Regions from separate parts of the Collibacillus ludicampi genome, predicted to be linked through region 2. Evidence: riboswitches for the same ligand, from Rfam matches in the RefSeq annotation. Region 2 holds a riboswitch; each other region holds the start of a gene.
What was found. A riboswitch is a leader RNA that binds a small molecule or an ion and turns the genes downstream of it on or off. The one in region 2 is predicted to bind cyclic di-AMP.
Positions count from the first base shown of each region.

Region 1: linked by a shared signal. The riboswitch ahead of ehuB (ectoine/hydroxyectoine ABC transporter substrate-binding protein EhuB) and the one ahead of DNHGIG_RS01845 (LysM peptidoglycan-binding domain-containing protein) in region 2 are both predicted to bind cyclic di-AMP.
Region 3: linked by a shared signal. The riboswitch ahead of DNHGIG_RS14830 (C40 family peptidase) and the one ahead of DNHGIG_RS01845 (LysM peptidoglycan-binding domain-containing protein) in region 2 are both predicted to bind cyclic di-AMP.

Region 1 covers NZ_BOQE01000001.1:1,387,392-1,391,552, forward strand. The annotation lists gene ehuD (ectoine/hydroxyectoine ABC transporter permease subunit EhuD) at 1-565, opposite strand, end outside; gene ehuC (ectoine/hydroxyectoine ABC transporter permease subunit EhuC) at 569-1,222, opposite strand; gene ehuB (ectoine/hydroxyectoine ABC transporter substrate-binding protein EhuB) at 1,328-2,233, opposite strand; cyclic di-AMP (ydaO/yuaA leader) riboswitch at 2,342-2,485, opposite strand; gene DNHGIG_RS06900 (GNAT family N-acetyltransferase) at 2,673-3,212, opposite strand; partial or broken gene DNHGIG_RS06905 (DUF72 domain-containing protein) at 3,323-4,161, opposite strand, start outside.
Region 2 covers NZ_BOQE01000001.1:351,471-355,631, reverse strand. The annotation lists gene DNHGIG_RS01855 (YwhD family protein) at 1-137, shown strand, start outside; gene DNHGIG_RS01850 (aminotransferase class I/II-fold pyridoxal phosphate-dependent enzyme) at 229-1,692, shown strand; cyclic di-AMP (ydaO/yuaA leader) riboswitch at 1,791-1,925, shown strand; gene DNHGIG_RS01845 (LysM peptidoglycan-binding domain-containing protein) at 1,930-2,706, shown strand; gene DNHGIG_RS01840 (glycosyltransferase family 4 protein) at 2,816-3,970, shown strand; gene DNHGIG_RS01835 (alkaline phosphatase family protein) at 3,948-4,161, shown strand, end outside.
Region 3 covers NZ_BOQE01000001.1:2,926,579-2,930,739, forward strand. The annotation lists gene DNHGIG_RS21200 (IS66 family transposase) at 1-301, shown strand, start outside; partial or broken gene tnpC (IS66 family transposase) at 312-1,423, shown strand; gene DNHGIG_RS21205 (transposase domain-containing protein) at 1,366-1,584, shown strand; gene DNHGIG_RS14825 (hypothetical protein) at 1,533-2,192, shown strand; cyclic di-AMP (ydaO/yuaA leader) riboswitch at 2,350-2,477, shown strand; gene DNHGIG_RS14830 (C40 family peptidase) at 2,476-3,369, shown strand; gene DNHGIG_RS14835 (2-thiouracil desulfurase family protein) at 3,540-3,986, shown strand.

The DNA of each region.
Region 1 (4,161 bases), 1.0 Mb from region 2:
TAAATCCCTCAAGATAGCGAAAGGAGGTAGAGCCGATCATTTTGGCCGTTTGCAAGATCTCCATTAAAGTGATTGCCGATAGAATCGGTGTCTCTTTAAACATGACAATCAAGTAGTTTCCCAAGACCGGGATGACCGGCGGTATCGCTTGAGGTACGATGATTCTGCCCCACGTCTGCATTTTTGAAAAGTTCAGAGCGACCGCAGCTTCCCATTGGCCACGAGGGACGGAATCGATCCCTGAGCGATACACCTCGGACAGGTACGAACTATAATGCAATCCTAAGCCGATCACTCCCGCTGTGAAGGGGGAAAGTGAAACCCCAAACACAGGCAGCACGTAAAAAATAAAATACAGCTGAACAAGAAGAGGGGTGCTCCTCACAAATTCCACAATTCCGCCTGTAACTAGAGATAAGGGCTTACACGCGGATCTCCTGCCAATCGCAAGCAAAAGTCCTGCGATCGCTGCTATGAAAAACGCCACGAACGTGGAGGTAACGGTTACCTTTAACGCTTCAAGAAGTTGCGGAACGATGGACCAGGCGAAATCCCAATCCCACATGGGCTATGACCTCCCTGCAGCAACTCTGCGCTCAATCAGGCGAATTCCCCATGTGATGGGGTACGCGAGAATGAAATACATCACGAGCAAAAGAGTATAGATCTCGGTGGTTTGGAATGTCGAGGTGCTGAGAATTTTCGCCTGAAAGGTTAAATCTGCAAGTGTAATGAGAGAAACCAAGGCCGTACCTTTCAGCAATTCAATGAGCAAATTTCCGAAAGCCGGCAACATCATGACAAACGCTTGGGGCCATATGATACATCTCATTCTCTGCCAGGGAGTCATGTTCAACGCGATCCCTGCTTCCGTATGTCCTTTTGGTACGGCAAGGATCGATCCACGAACCACTTCTGATCCGTAAGCCCCATAATTGAGCCCCAACGCAAGTACCGCGGCTGCCATTTTTGGCAATTCGATGCCCAGGATCGGCAGGGCAAAATACAACCAATACAACTGAACCAGCAGGGAGGTTCCGCGAAAAACTTCTACATAAATAGCCGTTACGCCCCGAATCATTGAATATTTGGACAGGCGGCCAATCCCCGCAAGCATGGCTAAGAAAAGAGCTGCGATCATCGAGAGAATCGTAATCTCGAGGGTGATCCCCGCGCCTTTCAAGAGTGGCGGGAGTAAGTCTAGGAACGAATAGATTGACATGCACTCCTTTCGATCTTGATCATCAACACTCAAGTAGAATGAGAATGAAGGATCTTGTGAAATCTGTCTGCATCGAATTATTATAGAATGGGGAGATATGCATTCTTACTGTTCGTTTGTACACACTTGCTCAGCTGTTACATTGCCCGGCAATTCCTGTTTGGTAAATCCGAAGGGCTGAATGATCTTGAATAGTTCACCCGATTCCTTCAGTTTCTGTAACTCACGATTGAATGCATCACGGAAGTCCTTGTCTTCTTTGCGGAAAGCCGTTGCCCCGTATCCTCGTGCGCTCTTCCCTTCAATCATCGGTTGTTGAAAGTCCATCACTCTTTCAATTGATGGATCTTTCACCGCATCGAGCACCGATTGCAACGAAGGCCCCGTCATCGTAACCACATCCGCTCGGCCTGCTTGTAGTGCGGCGACAGCGGAAGGCTGGTCGGGAACCGTTACGATCTGTGCGGCGGAGACTCTCGACTTTTGCAGATAATCAACCTCTATAGCTCCGGTCATCACTGCAACTTTCACTTTCGGGTTGGCGGAAATATCCCGATAACTATGAATATTCACTACATTCCCTTTCTTCACCGCGATTGCCTCACCGATACTGTATTCAGGGTCGGCAAATGCCACTTCTTTGCAACGTTCCGGTTTAATGAACATACCCGCCGTGATCATGTCGAAACGCTTAGCTTTCAGCCCGGGTATCAGTGATCCAAATTCGGTGATCTCACCTCTCATCTCATGAATCCCTAACCTTGTGAGAACCGTACGCGCGACCTCAACCGCTTCACCCGTCAGCTTTCCATCTGGTGTTACATAGGCGTAAGGTTTTTCATTCGCAAATCCGACGGTCACATATCCTTGTTTTTTTACACGCTGCCAAGTAGATTCCACGGATGTGTCGGAAGAGGTGCCGACACCCGTCTTTCCTTTGGAGACTCCGCAACCAACCACCGCAGTCATCATGATCAGGGACAGCCCTAAAGTCCTAAATAACTTTTTCACTAGACAACCCCTTTCGCAAATTCTCGTCTACGCATGAAAAACAAAACCCCCGAGGACAAATACCTACGGGGGTATAAAATAAGCGAATACTTTCCCATGAACATCATTCACCCCTCTCTTACACTGCTTACGAAGTTAGCTGACGGATTCGGGCTGAGAGTCGGCCCTACCGGTCATGCGAGACTGCATGCCCGGATTCACCCCAAACGTGGTTCCCCCGCTTCCCTTTCGGGAATTCAGCATCACACAATATTGACTTTTCAGATTTGATTATAATCTTATCCGCAGATAGGGGCAAATTACCAGTTGGTAAGGAATTCCGACCATAGGGAGGGATATGGGAGAATTCTCTTGCTGAACTACCGTGCACAAAAATGACGGAATATTCTCGGGGAATAAGACAATGTATTCGACATACCAAGAAGGCCATTCGCGAACTTTAATGTTTGATGAATTTCAAGACTTCGTCCGGGTCTGCCAACTTGCGCCCGTAATATTTTTTAGAACGGAAATTGTGGATTTCTTCACACGCCTTGGCCATTTTCTCCATAATCACATTCTGGGGCAAATCTTCCGGACTCCAATAAAAGATATTCATTTCATATGGTTTTCCGTCTTCATCTTTCCTGCGGTATTGAATACGATCCGCCTTGACAAACCCGTTTTTGCGATAAAATGCTTCCCTCTTTTTCGTGTCTTCATCTTCGTGATCAATAGGCTCCACTTCTACGATGATCGTCTTCCCCTTTTCTTTAAAACGGTTGAGGAGTTTCGTGCCGACTCCTTTCCCTCTTGTCGCAGGATTGACGAGTAAATAGTCAATAAAGATAAATGTAGGGAATTCGGCATACATCACGATGTATTCATCTGTCTCTTCTTTGTGGTAGGTGTCCTTATCCTCAATCAGGTCATAGAGTTGACGCGGATCTTTCATCTCGTGTTCTGGAAAGTAATCGGCCAGCCGTTCATACCATTCCATGACATTCCCTCCCTTTAAATTCAAGATTTATTCGTATCGTTTGTTATACTATACAAAAACATACCCGGATGATAAAAAAGCTTCCCACCATGCTTTTCGTGGGAAGCTTTTTAAAAGAAATCCAATTGCCGCGGAGACAATCCTTTATATTCTATGCCCAAGAGTTCGATCATTTCCATGGCATTGGCGGCGGCATGTCCGCCCGAATTGTTGTTGAATAAGACACAAATCTCTTGTGATCTTTGTTGCAGATCTTTCAACTTCTCTTTCCACTCCGTTAACTCTTCCCGGCTATACCGGTATAAGTAACGGATGTCTCTCCAATTACCGTCTCCGGTATTCGTCCATCCGTTTACATTACGCCCGTGAAAGCGTACGAGTGTTAATTGACGATTCGTCGGATGCAAAACTGTGGGTATGGAGCCTGCTCCCGCTTGCGGTTCATCGCAAATGCTATGGATCCATCCTTCTTTCTCCATAAACGCGATTGTTTTTTCCAACATTCTGGGCGTGAACCAACTCCTGTTTCTGAATTCAAGCGCAACCGGAATATCACCCATCTTCTCCTTCGTATAGCGAAGAACATCCACATTTTCTTTGATACATTCAAACCAGGGTGGGTATTGAAAAAGAACGGCTTTCAATTTACCCGCTTGTATGACCGGTTCAATCGATTGTTTAAACGCATCAAACATTTCTCCCAGACTTGAGAAAGGATTCTTTCCTCTTAAATGTCCGGTCATTCCTTGGTATGCCTTGATAATGAAAGAAAAAGCGGGCGGGGTTTCTTCGACCCATTTGCTGTAGTTTTTCTCGGGAAGGACGGCATAAAAAGAACTGTCTACCTCCACTATCGGAAAATAGGAACTGTAGACTTTCAGTTTATCCCCGCTTGCCACCCCGTCCGAATACAAGTCCTTATGATCCCCCAACCGGTCAGGCCGATTTT
Region 2 (4,161 bases):
CAGCGATGAAAGGCAAAGTACAGGTAGATGCCTTGACGGAGAAGGAAAAAAAACTTTTGTCCGATTTCTTGCGGGAATTTCGCGGCGGGGAACTGTGGAAAAATACGGATGAAAATGTAAAATCCTCTCTTTCATAAAAATGAACATATTTTTGTAAAAATACATTCCGTTACAGAGGTGGTTCTGATATAATCAGTTCGTTATGTACGTGAGAAAGGAAATTGCCTTATGAATAAACAGAATGAAACTCCTCTCTTTTCGGCGCTTGTTGAACACGCGAAAAAAAACCCGATTCAGTTCCATATACCCGGTCATAAAAAAGGGAGCGGAATGCCTTCCGAATTCCGTGAATTTATCGGACAAAACGCTTTGTCGATCGATCTGATCAACATCGCACCGATGGATGATCTCCATCATCCAATGGGGATGATCCGTGATGCACAAGAGTTGGCTGCGGAAGCGTTCGGTGCCGATTACACGTTTTTTTCCGTTCAAGGAACGTCCGGCGCGATCATGACGATGATCATGTCGGTTGTCGGCCCCGGGGACAAGATTCTCGTTCCGCGTAATTTGCACAAATCGGTATTGACGGCGATTATCTTATCGGGTGCACAACCGATCTTCATGCATCCGGACGTGGATCACAATCTTGGAATCGCGCACGGTGTATCCGTAGAGACTGTTTCTATGATGCTGACACACCATCCGGATGTGAAAGCGATACTTCTCATCAACCCGACTTATTTTGGTGTGGCGTGTGACTTGCAAGCCATCGTGGAACTGGCACATGCGCGCAACATTCCCGTGATCGTGGATGAAGCGCACGGCGCGCATCTTCCTTTTCACGAGAAACTCCCTCTTTCTTCCATGAAGGCGGGGGCTGACATGGCAGCTACCTCGGTTCATAAATTGGGTGGATCGTTGACACAGTCATCCATCTTGAACGTTCGTGAGGGACTGGTCAATCCATCACATGTTCATGCGATCTTATCGATGCTTCATACGACATCGACTTCTTATTTATTGCTAGCATCACTGGATGTGGCGCGCAAGAATCTTTATATGCACGGGCATGAATTGATCGATACCGCGATCCGTTTGGCGGAACGGGCGCGTAAGGAGATCAACGAAATCCCCGGGCTCTATTGTTTTGGCGAGGAAATTCTGGATTCGTCCTCGAAGTTTGCCTTCGACCCCACCAAATTAACGATCTCTGTGAAAGAATTGGGCATTACGGGTCATCAGGTGGAGGAGATCTTACGGGAAGAATTTAATATTGAAGTGGAACTTTCCGATCTTTATAACATCCTTTGTATCGTTACATTCGGAGATACGGACGAAACGATCGACATTCTTGTATCCGCCTTGCGTCGCATTTCGGAGAAATTTGTGGGGCAGCGCGATAAAACAGAAGTTCGTGTGAAGATACCGGCGGTACCCCTCCTCGCAATGTCCCCAAGGGACGCTTTTTATGCAAAAACGGAAGTCGTTCCTCTCGATGAAGCGATCGGTCGCACGTTTGCGGAACTCGTGATGGTCTATCCACCGGGGATTCCGATTTTGCTTCCCGGCGAAATCGTCACACAAGAGAACGTGGATTATATCCGCGAACATATGAAAGCGGGTTTGCCCGTACAAGGAACGGATGATCCGAATATCGAGTACGTGAAGGTGGTTGCACAGTCTATCTGATTGCAGATAGACTGTTTTTTATTGATATGTACTTTCTTCCTCCTGCACCATTCGATTACTAATGAAGTTTTGATCGGTAATCGGTATACTATTCTGCGTACATTTTATGGCCGAATCTTGTTGATCAAGTACGGAGGAACCAACTTTTGGGGTGAACCTATTGGTAACCAACAGGCGGGGGATCCTTCACCCGAACCCGTCAGCTAACTCCGGAGGCCTTTGAAGGAGGAAGTGAATATGAAAGAACGTGTCAAAGCACTGGCTATGGGAGCCATTCTGTGTGGTGCTTTGTTTGGATCTGCACAAGCGTCCGCGACAACATATACGGTACAAAAGGGTGACACACTTTATGACCTCTCGAAGAAGACAGGAACGACTGTGAGCGCCTGGAAGATTGCGAATCATCTTACAAGCGATAAAATTCAGTCGGGAAAAGAAATGAATCAACCGATGTCGTATCGTGTTGTTGAAGGGGATACCCTTTGGAAGCTATCGCAGAGATACAACACGACTGTGGAAGAAATTCAACGAGCAAACGGTTTGCAAGGGTCCTTGATCTTGGTTGGACAAGTCTTACAGCTTCCTGTTGGCAGCAAGGAGGTAACGGCTGCAGCCTCTGCTACACCGGAAGAACCAACAGAGGGGAACAAGACCGCTCCGGTTCATACGGATCAAGCTTCACCTGTTGCCGATGCGCAAGTCGTAAAGACGCTTGATTGTGTAGCGACTGCATACGGTCCTGCAGATTCTACAGGATGGGGCGGTTTGACAAAGACAGGCAAGCACGTAGCACAGGGAATGATCGCCGTGGATCCGAATGTGATTCCACTGGGATCCAAAGTGTGGATTTCCGGCTATAACGATCCGAACCTCCCGGCCGGTGGCTTCATGGCCACTGCTGAAGATACCGGCGGGGCGATTCGTGGCAACCGTATCGATATCTATATTCATGCGGATGACGCTACGGTGCGTAAATTTGGCGTACAAAATGTAACAGTAAAAGTACTGAAGTGAGATTTCAGTGGGTAAAAAGGGCTTCTTCTTTTTGAGAGGGAAGCCCTTTTTTGCATGCTACATATTTTCGAAATAAGAGGGGAATACTGGAAACGAAGGTGGTGTACTTATGCAATCCATCCATATTCTTCATCTTGTTCGTCCCGCGGAAGGAGGCATGCTGCAGCATGTACAGCATCTGCTCAGAGGGTCTTCCGCTTCCTTTCAAGTTTCCGTTGCCTGTCCGCCTGATTCACGTCTCTTTCGTGAAGCTCCTGAAGGAGTCAGACGAGTGGGTATTCCTATTTATGATGGATGGGCGCCATATCATGATCTCTTGGCGTCCTTACGTTTGAAAGAATGGATGGAGAACAATCCAGTGGATATTCTGCATATGCACGGAGCAAAAGCGGGGCTTGTCGGAAGATTGGCTGCACGAATGATGAAAAAAACCCCTCGTCTCGTGTATACCATACATAACTTTATAGAACCGAAGAATAGGTGGCGGAAAAGGGTCTATCAGGGATTGGAACAATGGCTGCTGCGTGATACCGATTGTTTGATCACAGTTTCTCATGCATTGGCAAAACATTGCGGATCTCGACTCGATGTGTCTGAGGAGAAAATCCGTATCATCCATAATGGAGTTGCTCTACCCAGGGAACCTTTTACAGTTACTGATGCAAGGAAATTTCTTGGGGTAGCAAACGACCGTTTTGTCATCGGGACGATCAGTCGTCTGATCTATGAAAAAGGAGTTTCCTTCTTGCTAGACGCATTCCATACGCTTCTGCGTTGTGGTTATGATATGGATCTCGTCATCATCGGTGACGGGCCTGAACGAGACAAGTTGGAAAGAATGGCAGCAAAAATCGATACAAAAGGTCGTATCCGTTTTCTCGGACACGTCCCCGACGCAGTTCGTTTTCTCAGAGGATTCGATCTTTGCGTGATTCCTTCTTTGCAAGAAGGTTTTGGTCTTGTCGCGGCCGAGTCGATGCTTGCGGGTGTTCCCCTGATCGCTACATTCGTGGGGGGATTAGAAGAAGTTGTACAAGACGGAGAAACCGGCCTGCTTGTCCAACCGGGAGATGCGTGTGCACTGGCAAAAGCGGTGGAACGAATGTATATGGATCCGCCTTTGAAACGACAATTGGCAATGAAAGGAAAGGAGTATGCGACTGCCTATTTTACGGTTTCCAAAATGTTACAAGAAACGTTAGAAGTGTATCGTGCTTGCATGAAAGAAAGGGGAGCGTTTGATGAAGAGAAAGTTTCTTTATAACAAAGGGAGAAAGGAACTGATCTTTCTCTCTCTGCTCTCCATTTTGATGATGCTTATCCCGCAGAAATCGGTGCTCGCGGAAAGCATTCGATCGCACAAACGGGTGATCCTCGTTTTGGCTGCAGGTCTCTCCCTTGAACATATTTCACCTGAAAAAACGCCCAATCTATATACATTGATGAAAAAAGGAT
Region 3 (4,161 bases), 2.6 Mb from region 2:
TAGTATTATGAAAAATCATACGCCGAACCCGACCCCTACTACAATTGAAGATCTCCAAAAAGAACGCGATTTGCTGAAAAATCAAATTGCTGAACTCACTGCCAAACTGAAGTGGTATGAGGAGCAGTTTCGTCTTAGCCAACAGCGCCGGTTTAGCTCTTCGAGCGAACGAACGAATGCCGATCAGCTTGAGCTTTTTAACGAAGCCGAGGTGGAGGCAGATCCCACTGTAGAGGAGCCTACCCTCGAAACCATTACGTACCGCCGCTCCAAAAACGCGGCCACCGGGAAACCAGCTTGAAAACCTGCCTGTGGAGACGATCGAGTATCGCCTGCCATCTGAGGAGCAGGTTTGTTCGTGTTGCGGTGGTTCTTTGCATGAAATGAGCACGGAGATACGGCAAGAGCTGAAGATCATTCCGGCCGAAGTCAAAGTGGTCAAGCATGTCCGTTACGTCTACTCCTGCCGCCGTTGTGAGCGTGAGGAGACAAGTACGCCGACAGTCACAGCTTCTATGCCTGCCCCCGTCTTTCCGGGGAGTTTGGCTTCTGCTTCCAGTATGGCCTATATCATGAGTCAAAAATATGTGGAGAGCATGCCTCTCTACCGACAAGAGCAACAGTTTGCAAGCCTGGGGATTGAGTTGTCTCGTCAGACCCTGGCCAACTGGATCCTCTACGGAGCGAATACCTGGTTGAGTCTGCTCTATGATCGCATGCGCGAGCACTTACTCAAGCAGGACATCTTGCACGCAGACGAGACGACCTTACAAGTGCTCCGTGAACCGGGCCGGGCCGCACAGACAACTTCTTATCTATGGCTGTACCGTACCGGGAGAGAAGATCCGCCCATCATCCTCTATGACTACCAGACGACACGGGCGAGCAAACACCCGCGTCAGTTTCTTTCCGGTTTCAAAGGATACCTGCACGTCGATGGCTATGCGGGTTACCATGGGATACCGGATGTGACCCTGGTCGGTTGTTGGGCTCACGCCCGGCGCAAATTCGATGAGGCACTCAAGGCGCTGCCTGAATCGAAGCGCTCGTCACCGGTAGCAGCCAAAGAGGGACTTACTTTCTGCAATCAACTCTTTGCGATTGAACGTGACTTAAAGGAGTGCACGCCTGAGGAACGTTACCATATCCGTCAAGAACGCAGCCGCCCTGTGTTGGATGCTTTTTTGGCATGGCTTCGTACTCAGAAACCGAAAGTGCTGCCCAAAAGTGCGTTCGGTCAGGCCATCTTGTATTGTCTGAACCAGTGGGAAAAATTAGAGGCGTTTTACAAGATGGGCGATTGGAGATCGATAACAACCGAAGTGAACGCGCGATCAAACCGTTTGTGATCGGTCGCAAAACTGGTTGTTCTCCAATACCCCGCGTGGTGCAAAGGCGAGTGCGATCATTTACAGTATCATAGAGACAGCGAAAGAAAATGGATTACATCCCTATTTCTATCTTACCTATCTCTTTGAGAAACTACCTAACCTAGATATGAAAGACAAAGATTCCTTAGATCAGCTTCTCCCTTGGTCAGAAAGCCTACCGCTTACCTGCCGGGCTATAAAAAAGAATACGTAAATCATACGAAAATCCCCATCTCTTCGAAAGGTGGGGATTATTTTACGCTTACGTCGACTGCTAATGTGTTGACAGAGGACCAACTGGAAATCAAACATGCGCTTGATAAAGCGAAGAAAGAATTTCAAGATATAGAAAAGTTACATGAAGCGATCGAGAAGGCAAGAGACCTGGAACTTCAACAACTTGAAGAAGAAATTGGGGAGGAGTTTGAGAATTATATATCTCATGTTTATGAAGCGTTTGAAGAAAGTTGCACGGACTTACTGGAAATCAAATTCACATATTTGGCGAGGCTTTATGAATTCCGCAAGCAATTTGACGAACTTGCAGAGCTGGTACAAGAAGTCGAAAAAATTCGCAAAAGATCGGGTATTACCTTTGGATCTGAGCGTTTGAATCACTTATCCACGCTTGCGCTAATCTCAGCGAGCTCGCGAGATGAACAACCCATGTACCGTATTCATGACAACGAAATCAATGATATCTTTATCGATGGGAGAATTCATAAGTATCCGCAAGTTTACGCGTTCTATAAATATGGAAAAGTATATCGATCCGAGGAAGAAGCGATGACATACATCAAGGAAAAAGAGACAGAATGCTAGGGGAACATCCACTTCCGTTTGTAAACATACTCCAATAAGACTCAGCCGATTTCGCTGAGATTTTTTTGTAACATAATTATAACATTTTAACTAGAGGATTATTTGTACTTCTGTAGAATATTTTTCTACATCATTCTACAAAAAAGTTTGTCGATGAGACAGAAATCTGCCGAATCTGACATGATGTCAGTACGGGGGATATTTTTCGGGGTGAATCGCTTCAAGGCGTAGGGTACCTCTACCCGAATCCGTCAACTAACCTCGGAGGCATAGGAGGAGAGAAATGAAAAAGGTAAGTATGGGCTTTATCTTCACAGGCATGGTGTGCCTTGCAGCGAGTCTGGCACCGCAAGCGCATGCCGCTGCGGATTCACTGGAAATTATGGTCGATAATCAGATCGTGCAATTTCCAGATGCCAAACCATTCATCGATGAGAATGGCCGAACGCAAGTTCCTGTTCGTTTTGTAGCCGATCAGTTGGGCTTCAAAGTCAATTGGAAGCTGGAAAACGGCTCAGTGAAAGTCATGCTGGCAAAAGACGCAAAGTCGATCGTATTGAAGGAAGGTGAAACAGTAGCGACCATTAATGGACAACCTGTCTCTCTGGATTCGAGTGTAATGATTAAAAACGACCGGACTTTTGTACCGCTTCGCTTTATCGCCGAATCTGTCGGCAAATACGTCAACTGGGACGAGAACCGAAACGCTGTTTCCATCTCATCGGACAAGCCGGTGATGATGATGGCCGATGTATCACCTACTCCCTTGAAACCGGCCACACGTTCTTTGAATGACGAGAATAAACCTTCTATTACATCCCAATCTTCAAGCATGATTGCGTATGCTGAGAAATATATCGGGGTTCCGTATGTTTGGGGCGGGACAAGCCCTGACGGATTTGATTGCTCCGGATTTGTGCAATATGTGTTCAATCACTTTGGGGTGCAGTTACCGAGGACAGCTTCCGACATGTATTCTGCCGGCACTCCTGTGAGCTCTTTGCAACCCGGAGATCTGGTATTTTTCTCAACATATGCATCTGGTGCATCCCACGTGGGTATTTACATAGGGAATAATGAGTTTATTTCGGCCACTTCCTCCCATGGCGTGAAAATCTGTAATCTCAATGACCCTTATTACTGGGGACCACGTTATATTGGAGCGAGACGATTCTAAAGGCACGGAAAAGAGCACCGTATGAGAACGTTTGGTCGTTCTTTTGGGTGCTCTTTTCTTTTCGAGGATTGTGAATTTCGGTCATACTATAAAGGAAGAGAGATTCGACCATGTTTGAGAAATGTTGAACGATCGTAGGAAGGCGAATTGTTCATGTGAGGTGAGTAGTCATGAAAGTCGTTAGTGCTTGTTTAATGGGGTGTGAATGCCGCTATGATAAAAAATCAAATTGGCATCAAGAAATTGAACAACTTGTTAAAGAAGGGAAAGCGATACCGGTCTGTCCGGAACAGTTAGGAGGACTTCCAACCCCACGCAATCCTGCCGAAATCGTCGGAGGAGACGGTTTTGATGTCTTGGATGGTAACGCGAGAGTCATAGATAATCAAGGAAATGATGTGACGCAAATGTTCATTGATGGTGCTTATCAAGCACTAAGAATCGCTAAGATAGTGGGTGCCACAGAGGCGATTTTAAAGGAAAGGAGTCCATCGTGCGGCAGTCGTCAGATATATAATGGAACTTTCTCCAAAATGAAGAAGGAGGGGGTCGGTGTGACAGCGGCATTGCTAATCAGAAATGGAATTCGTGTACAGTCGGAAGAAAGCTTGGAGTAGTATTTCCATCCCTTGTGAAAATGTAGATATCGAAGTATATGAGGATATTCATCCTGAATGAACGGGTGGGGGTATTAGAGAGGGTGAGTGCAGGGGGGCATCTTTTTTGTCCCTGCACGATCAGAATCGATAGCCATACTTGTTACGGCTTGTACTTCCTGGGCGTCAGAATCAG